One region of the Bradyrhizobium sp. LMG 9283 genome, then DNA from elsewhere that is predicted to be linked to it. Evidence: predicted binding sites of a transcription regulator. Region 1 holds the regulator's gene; the other holds the start of a gene.
What was found. The regulator PhoB, encoded in region 1, activates phosphate uptake and scavenging genes when phosphate is short. The targets are predictions, from matches to a motif close to TGTCATNNANCTGTCAT.
Positions count from the first base shown of each region.

Region 2: a site for PhoB is predicted at 1,877-1,893, ahead of P6U29_RS15595 (UDP-2,3-diacylglucosamine diphosphatase). Genes of this name have one in related genera too.

Region 1 is NZ_CP120691.1:8,510,352-8,513,756, reverse strand. It holds gene pstB (phosphate ABC transporter ATP-binding protein PstB) at 1-789, shown strand, start outside; gene phoU (phosphate signaling complex protein PhoU) at 801-1,517, shown strand; gene phoB (phosphate regulon transcriptional regulator PhoB) at 1,533-2,240, shown strand; gene P6U29_RS39710 (GcrA family cell cycle regulator) at 2,480-2,992, opposite strand.
Region 2 is NZ_CP120691.1:3,352,733-3,356,137, forward strand. It holds gene P6U29_RS15580 (c-type cytochrome) at 1-145, shown strand, start outside; gene P6U29_RS15585 (Lrp/AsnC family transcriptional regulator) at 379-624, opposite strand; gene thiD (bifunctional hydroxymethylpyrimidine kinase/phosphomethylpyrimidine kinase) at 756-1,553, shown strand; gene P6U29_RS15595 (UDP-2,3-diacylglucosamine diphosphatase) at 1,917-2,729, shown strand; gene P6U29_RS15600 (glycosyltransferase family 4 protein) at 2,745-3,405, shown strand, end outside.

The sequences.
Region 1 (3,405 bases):
ACCGTTCATCCCGGTTCCCAGCCGCTGCCCGAGGCGCCGGCCAAGGTCACCGCGCGCAACCTGAATTTTTACTATGGCGAGCACCACGCGCTGAAGAACATCAACCTGGCGCTCGGCACCAACCGTGTCACGGCGTTCATCGGCCCGTCGGGGTGCGGCAAGTCGACCCTGCTGCGCATCTTCAACAGGATGTACGATCTCTATCCGGGCCAGCGCGCCACCGGCCAGCTGCTGCTCGACCACACCAACATCCTCGACCCCAAGCTGGATCTCAACCTGCTGCGGGCGCGGGTCGGCATGGTGTTCCAGAAGCCGACGCCGTTCCCGATGACGATCTACGAGAACATCGCCTTCGGCATCCGCCTCTATGAGAAGATCTCGAAGTCGGAGATGGATGACCGCGTCGAGAAGGCGCTGCGCGGCGGCGCGCTGTGGAACGAGGTCAAGGACAAGCTCAATGCCTCCGGCCTGTCGCTCTCCGGCGGCCAGCAGCAGCGCCTCTGCATCGCCCGCACCGTCGCGGTGCGGCCCGAGGTGATCCTGTTCGACGAGCCCTGCTCGGCGCTTGACCCGATCTCGACCGCCAAGGTCGAGGAGCTGATCCAGGAATTGTCCGAGAACTACACGATCGCGATCGTCACCCACAACATGCAGCAGGCGGCGCGCGTCTCCGACAAGACCGCCTTCATGTATCTCGGCGAGTTGATCGAATTCGACGACACCAGCAAGATCTTCACGTCGCCGAGCGACCGGCGCACGCAGGATTACATCACCGGCCGGTTCGGCTGAGGAGACGGAACATGGGTTCTGAACATACCGCAAAGGCCTTCGACACCGACCTCCAGGAGCTCACCCGCCTGGTCGCCGAAATGGGCGGCATCGCCGAGCGCATGATCGTCGATTCCGTCGACGCGCTGATCCGCCGCGACGTCGCGCTCGGCCAGCGCGTGGTCGCGACCGACGCCGAGCTCGACGCGCTGCAGAAGCGCATCGAGGAGCGCGCCGTGCTCACCATCGCCCGCCGCCAGCCGATGGCGGTGGATCTGCGCGAGATCGTCGGCGCCATGCGCGTCGCGACCGATCTCGAGCGCATCGGCGATCTCGCCAAGAACATGGGCAAGCGCGTCGCGGCGCTGGAGACGGATTTCCATCCGCTGAAGCTGTTCCGCGGACTGGAACACATGACCGATCTCGTGCAGCAGCAGGTCAAGTCGGTCCTGGACGCCTATGCCGCGCACGATCTGCCGGCGGCCATGGCGGTGTGGAAAGGCGACGAGGAAGTCGACGCCATCTGCACCTCGCTGTTCCGCGAGCTCCTCACCTATATGATGGAGGATCCGCGCAACATCTCGTTCTGCATCCACCTGATGTTCTGCGCCAAGAACATCGAGCGGATCGGCGATCACGCCACCAACATCGCAGAGACCGTGTTCTACATGATCGAGGGCCAGGCGATCACTGACAAGCGGCCGAAGGGCGACATGACGACCTTCGCCACGACGGTGCCGAATACCTAAGGGAGCGACGACAACATGGGCGCACGCATTATGGTGGTTGAGGACGAGGAAGCTCTCACCGAGCTTCTCCGCTACAACCTCGAAGGCGACGGCTATGACGTCGAGACGGTGATGCGCGGCGACGACGCCGACACCCGCCTCAAGGAGCACATTCCCGATCTGATCGTGCTCGACTGGATGCTGCCGGGCCTGTCAGGCATCGAGCTGTGCCGGCGGCTTCGTACCCGCCCCGAAACCAAGCAGCTGCCGATCATCATGCTCACCGCGCGCGGCGAGGAGAGCGAGCGGGTGCGGGGGCTTGCGACCGGCGCCGACGATTACATCGTCAAGCCGTTCTCGGTGCCGGAGCTCTTGGCGCGCGTGAAGGGTCTGCTCAGGCGCGCCAGCCCCGAGCGGCTCGCCACCGTGCTCGCCTATGGCGATATCGAGCTCGACCGCGACAAGCGCCGCGTGGCGCGCTCGGGCCGGCCGATCGATCTCGGCCCGACCGAATATCGCCTCTTGGAGTTCTTCTTGGAGCATCCCGGCCGCGTGTTCTCGCGCGAGCAGCTGCTCGACAGCGTCTGGGGCCGCGACATCTACATCGACGAGCGCACCGTCGACGTCCATATCGGCCGCCTGCGCAAGCTGCTCAATCTCGGCCGCGAGCAGGACCCGATCCGCACCGTCCGCGGCGCCGGCTACGCGCTGGACGATCGTTTCGCGAAGGCCGAGCAGACCTGAGGTTTGCGAGCTGTTGCCACACGCTCAGTGTCGTCCCGGACAAGCGTCAGCGCAGATCCGGGACCATAACCACAGGGCATGATTGTTTTGCGAAAAGGTAATTTCGAGTCCCCATAACCACATCTCTCGGTGGCTATGGGTCCCGGATCGGCGCGCGCTTGTGGCGCGTTTGTCCGGGACGACATCGGATTGTTTGAGCCGTCATCGTGTGACAGCTCATTTCTGATCTCAGAACAAACTCACCGCGTGCCCGGCTTCGCCGGTGCGCGACGGCGATCCGCTGCGGGCTGATAGGCCACGCGCGAGTGCTGGGCGCAATAGGGCAGGCCGGAGAGAGCCTTGCCGCCGCAGAAGAAGAAATCCGGGCTTGAGGGATCGCCGACCGGCCAGTGGCAGGTCGCCTCGTTCAATTCCAGCAGAGACAGCCGCTGACTCATCGGCACCACGTTGTCATAGGTGACAGGCTCGGCCTCCACCTCGACCTCGAAGGCCTGCGCCAGCGCGGTGTTGCCGCGCGCGACAGGGCGGGTCACCCGCATCATGTGCTGCGCGGGCCGTGCCTTGCGCGGCCGGGGCGCTGCCGATGAAGGGCTCTTGGCGCGGCCGGACAGACCGAGCCGATGCACCTTGCCGATCACGGCATTGCGGGTCACATTGCCGAGCTCCGCCGCGATCTGGCTGGCCGAAAGTCCGGCCTCCCAGAGCTTTTTCAGCTGCTCGACGCGATCATCGGACCAGGTCAAAACCGTCATTGCACCCTTTCCCTCGCTGCGCGCCTGCCATCCTGGGGCCTTCGCAGCGAATGCCTGAAGCCTTGAAAATCCCGTGCCGCAGAATCCCTTAAGGCTCGCCGGGCGCGCTCAAGACGCCCGAACGTTTACGCCGGTACATGAGGACTCTTGGGATCAGAACCGCTGCACGAGATGTCGTATCTGACAGTCCAAACGCTACAATATGGCGTGACTCCCGCGCAAGAGTCCGCCGACTCGCTTCCACATGTTCCGTGGTGAAAACTCCGCAAAATCGCCACCGCAAGACTACGGATTCAGCGTTTCGCGAGGCTTTCCGGGCGGCATTGACACCTGTCTTGCCAAGCATAAGATAGTCTTACGTGCCGCCCTTAAAAGGCGGCACGTTTCGTTTTCCGGGGCCGGTCGATGGTGCG
Region 2 (3,405 bases), 3.7 Mb from region 1:
CGACAGTGTCGGCGGCGCGATGACGCGCGTGATCAAGAACACCTCGCAATTGTCTGACGGGGATCTCGCGGCGATGGCGGAGTACCTCAAATCGCTGCCGCCGGTGGATGGGCCGACGCCACCGAAACGCAAGCAGGGCAGCTAAGGTATGAACGTCGTCGCGGCTGTCCGTGTTCACCTCTCCCCGACGGAGAGAGGTCGGATTGCTGTGGCGCGCAATTGCGCGCCTGAGCAATCCGGGTGAGGGGCTGTAGCACCCACTGAGACCTGGAGCCCTCACCCGGATCGCATCTTCGATGCGCTCCGACCTCTCCCTTCGGGAGAGGTGACCTCTTCGGCTTGCATCGGTACAACCAACAGAACTTTAGTGTTGCAGGTCTAGCCCGTGCCGAACGCCTTGAAGGTGATGATGGTGAGGGTATCCTGGATGCCCGGCAGCACCTGCACCTTCTCATTCACGAAATGGCCGATGTCGGTGTCCTTGTCGACGTAGAACTTCACCAGGAGATCGTATTGGCCGGCCGTGGAGTAGATCTCGGAGGCGATCTCAGCTTCCGCAAGCGCATTGGCCACCGTATAGGACTGGCCGAGCTTGCATTTGATCTGAACGAAGAAAGGAACCATCTCAGGGCACTCCGAAAGCGTATCTGGCGGCTAATAGGCCAAAACCAGCCGTATTTAGCAAGCGAACTTGCGGCGCAAGGGAGGGCGCGCTAGGAACGGGTCATGTCTTCGAAAATGCGGAAAATCGTCGGATGACCCCGGTCGCACTCACCATCGCCGGCTCCGATTCGAGCGGCGGCGCCGGCATCCAGGCGGACCTGAAGACCTTTGCCGCGCTCGGCGTCTACGGAGCTTCCGTGATCACGGCGCTGACGGCGCAGAACACGCGCGGCGTTACCGGCATTCACGCGGTGCCGGCCGAGTTCGTCGCCGCGCAGATCGACGCGGTGTTCTCCGATCTCGAAATCGGCGCGGTGAAGATCGGCATGGTGGCCCAGGCCGCCAGCATCGATGCGATCGCGGCCGCGCTGTCGCGCTGGGCGTCCAGGCACGTCGTGCTCGATCCTGTCATGGTGGCGACCTCCGGCGACCGCCTGCTCGCCTCCGAGGCCGTCGACGCCCTGCGCACCAAGCTGATACCGCTGGCCACCGTGATCACGCCGAACCTGCCGGAGGCCGCGGCCCTGCTCGACGAGCCCATGGCGGCAAGCGAGGCCGAGATCGAAAGCCAGGGCCGGCGCCTGCTGTCGCTCGGCTGCCGCGCCGTCCTGGTTAAGGGCGGGCATGGGGAGGGCGCGGAGAGCATCGATTATCTGGTCGGTGCCGACACCACGATCGCACTCGCCGCGCCGCGCGTTGCCACCAAGAACACCCATGGCACGGGCTGCTCGTTGTCCTCGGCTATCGCCGCGGGGCTAGCCAAGGGCGAGGGCCTGGAAAACTCTGTGCGCAACGCCAAGGCCTGGATCAGCGCTGCCATCGGCGCCGCCGACCGCTTCAGCGTCGGGCACGGCCACGGGCCGGTCCATCACTTCCACAAGATCTACTGACGCGAGGGCCCCCGGAAGCGCGCCCGTTCATCGGTTCAGCGCTGCTCGTGCGGGGCTAGTTCACCCGCCCCTGGAGGGTAGGGTCGGCTCACATTGAGCGCAGCGAAATGTGAGACGGGGTGGGGTGACGGTCTCTCCACAACCAACAGTACCCGAGAGGAGAGAGATCACCCCACCCCGCTCGCCCTCCAGGGAAGGGTAGGATTGCTGCGGACACCCCCCTGCCTGCGGCGCGATGTCGCCTGATTGTCGCATGCGGCTGATATTCGCGGAGAGGACGAGGCGAAGTTTGATTCGTATCTGAGGGGCCTCAAGGTTCAATCGGTCATCCCCCTGTCACGGGACATTGTTACAGGCTGGCGCATGGGAAGTTACGATGTGAGTGACGAGAGCCCGGAGCGGCGCTTTCGCACGTTGTTCATCTCCGACGTCCATCTCGGAGCCCGCGGTTCGCAACCCGACCTTCTGCTCGACTTCCTGCGCTACCATGATGCTGACACCATCTATCTCGTCGGCGACATTGTCGACGGCTGGGCGCTGAAATCGAGCTGGCACTGGCCGCAATCGCACAACGATCTCGTCCAGAAGCTGTTGCGCAAGGCCCGCAAGGGCGCCAAGGTCATCTACATTCCCGGCAATCACGACGAGTTCCTGCGCAACTATTACGGCACGCATTTCGGCGGCATCGACGTGGTCGAAAACACGGTTCACACCGGCGTGGACGGCAAGCGCTATCTCGTCATCCACGGCGACATCTTCGATCTCGTGGTGCAGAACGCGCGCTGGCTCGCCCATCTGGGCGACAAGGCCTACGACTTCGCGATCCAGATGAATCGCCTCGTCAACTTCTTCCGCCGCCTGTTCGGCGTGCCCTATTGGTCGCTGTCGCAATGGGCCAAGCAGAAGGTCAAGAACGCCGTCAACTATATCGGCGCGTTCGAGCAGGCGCTTGCGGCCGAGGCGCGGCGCCACGAGGCCGACGGCGTGATCTGCGGCCACATCCACTACGCCGTCATCCGCGACGAGGCCGGCATCCGCTACATGAATTGCGGCGACTGGGTCGAGAGCTGCACGGCCCTCGTCGAGCATGATGACGGCCATTTCGAGATCATCACCTGGGCGGATCGTTTGCAAAGGCCGGCAACCGTCCCGCAGGTCGCGGCAAGAGCTGCATGATAAGGACCGCTTGATGTGCGCATCCTGGTCGCGACCGACGCCTGGCACCCGCAAGTCAACGGTGTGGTTCGGACGCTGACCAAGCTTGCTGACGCCGCCAAGGGGCTTCGCATTGAAGGTGTTGGCGTCGAATTCTCGTTCCTGACGCCGCAATCGTTCCGCACCTTCGCGATGCCGAGCTATCGCGACGTGCGCCTCGCCATGCCGCGTCCGACGCGGATCGCGAGGCTGATCGAAGAGGCGCGGCCGGACAGCATCCATATTGCGACCGAGGGGCCGATTGGCTTGATGGTCCGTCGCTATTGCCGCCAGCGCAAGCTGCCGTTCACGACCAGCTTCCACACCCGCTTCCCCGAATATGTCCGGGCCCGCGTGCCGGTCCCTGGCTCGCTGATCTGGCGGGCGCTGCGCCGTTTCCACAGCCCCAGCCGCGCCGTGATGGCGGCAACGCCGGCGCTGGCCCGGGAGCTCGGCGAGCGCGGTTTCGACAATGTCGTGCTGTGGCCGCGCGGCGTGGACACACGATTGTTCCATCCCCGCGTCATTGATCTCTGCCTGCCGGCACCGGTGTTCCTGTCGGTCGGCCGCGTTGCGGTGGAGAAGAATCTCGAGGCGTTCCTCGACCTCGACCTGCCCGGCACCAAGGTGGTCGTCGGCGACGGCCCGGCGCGCGCCT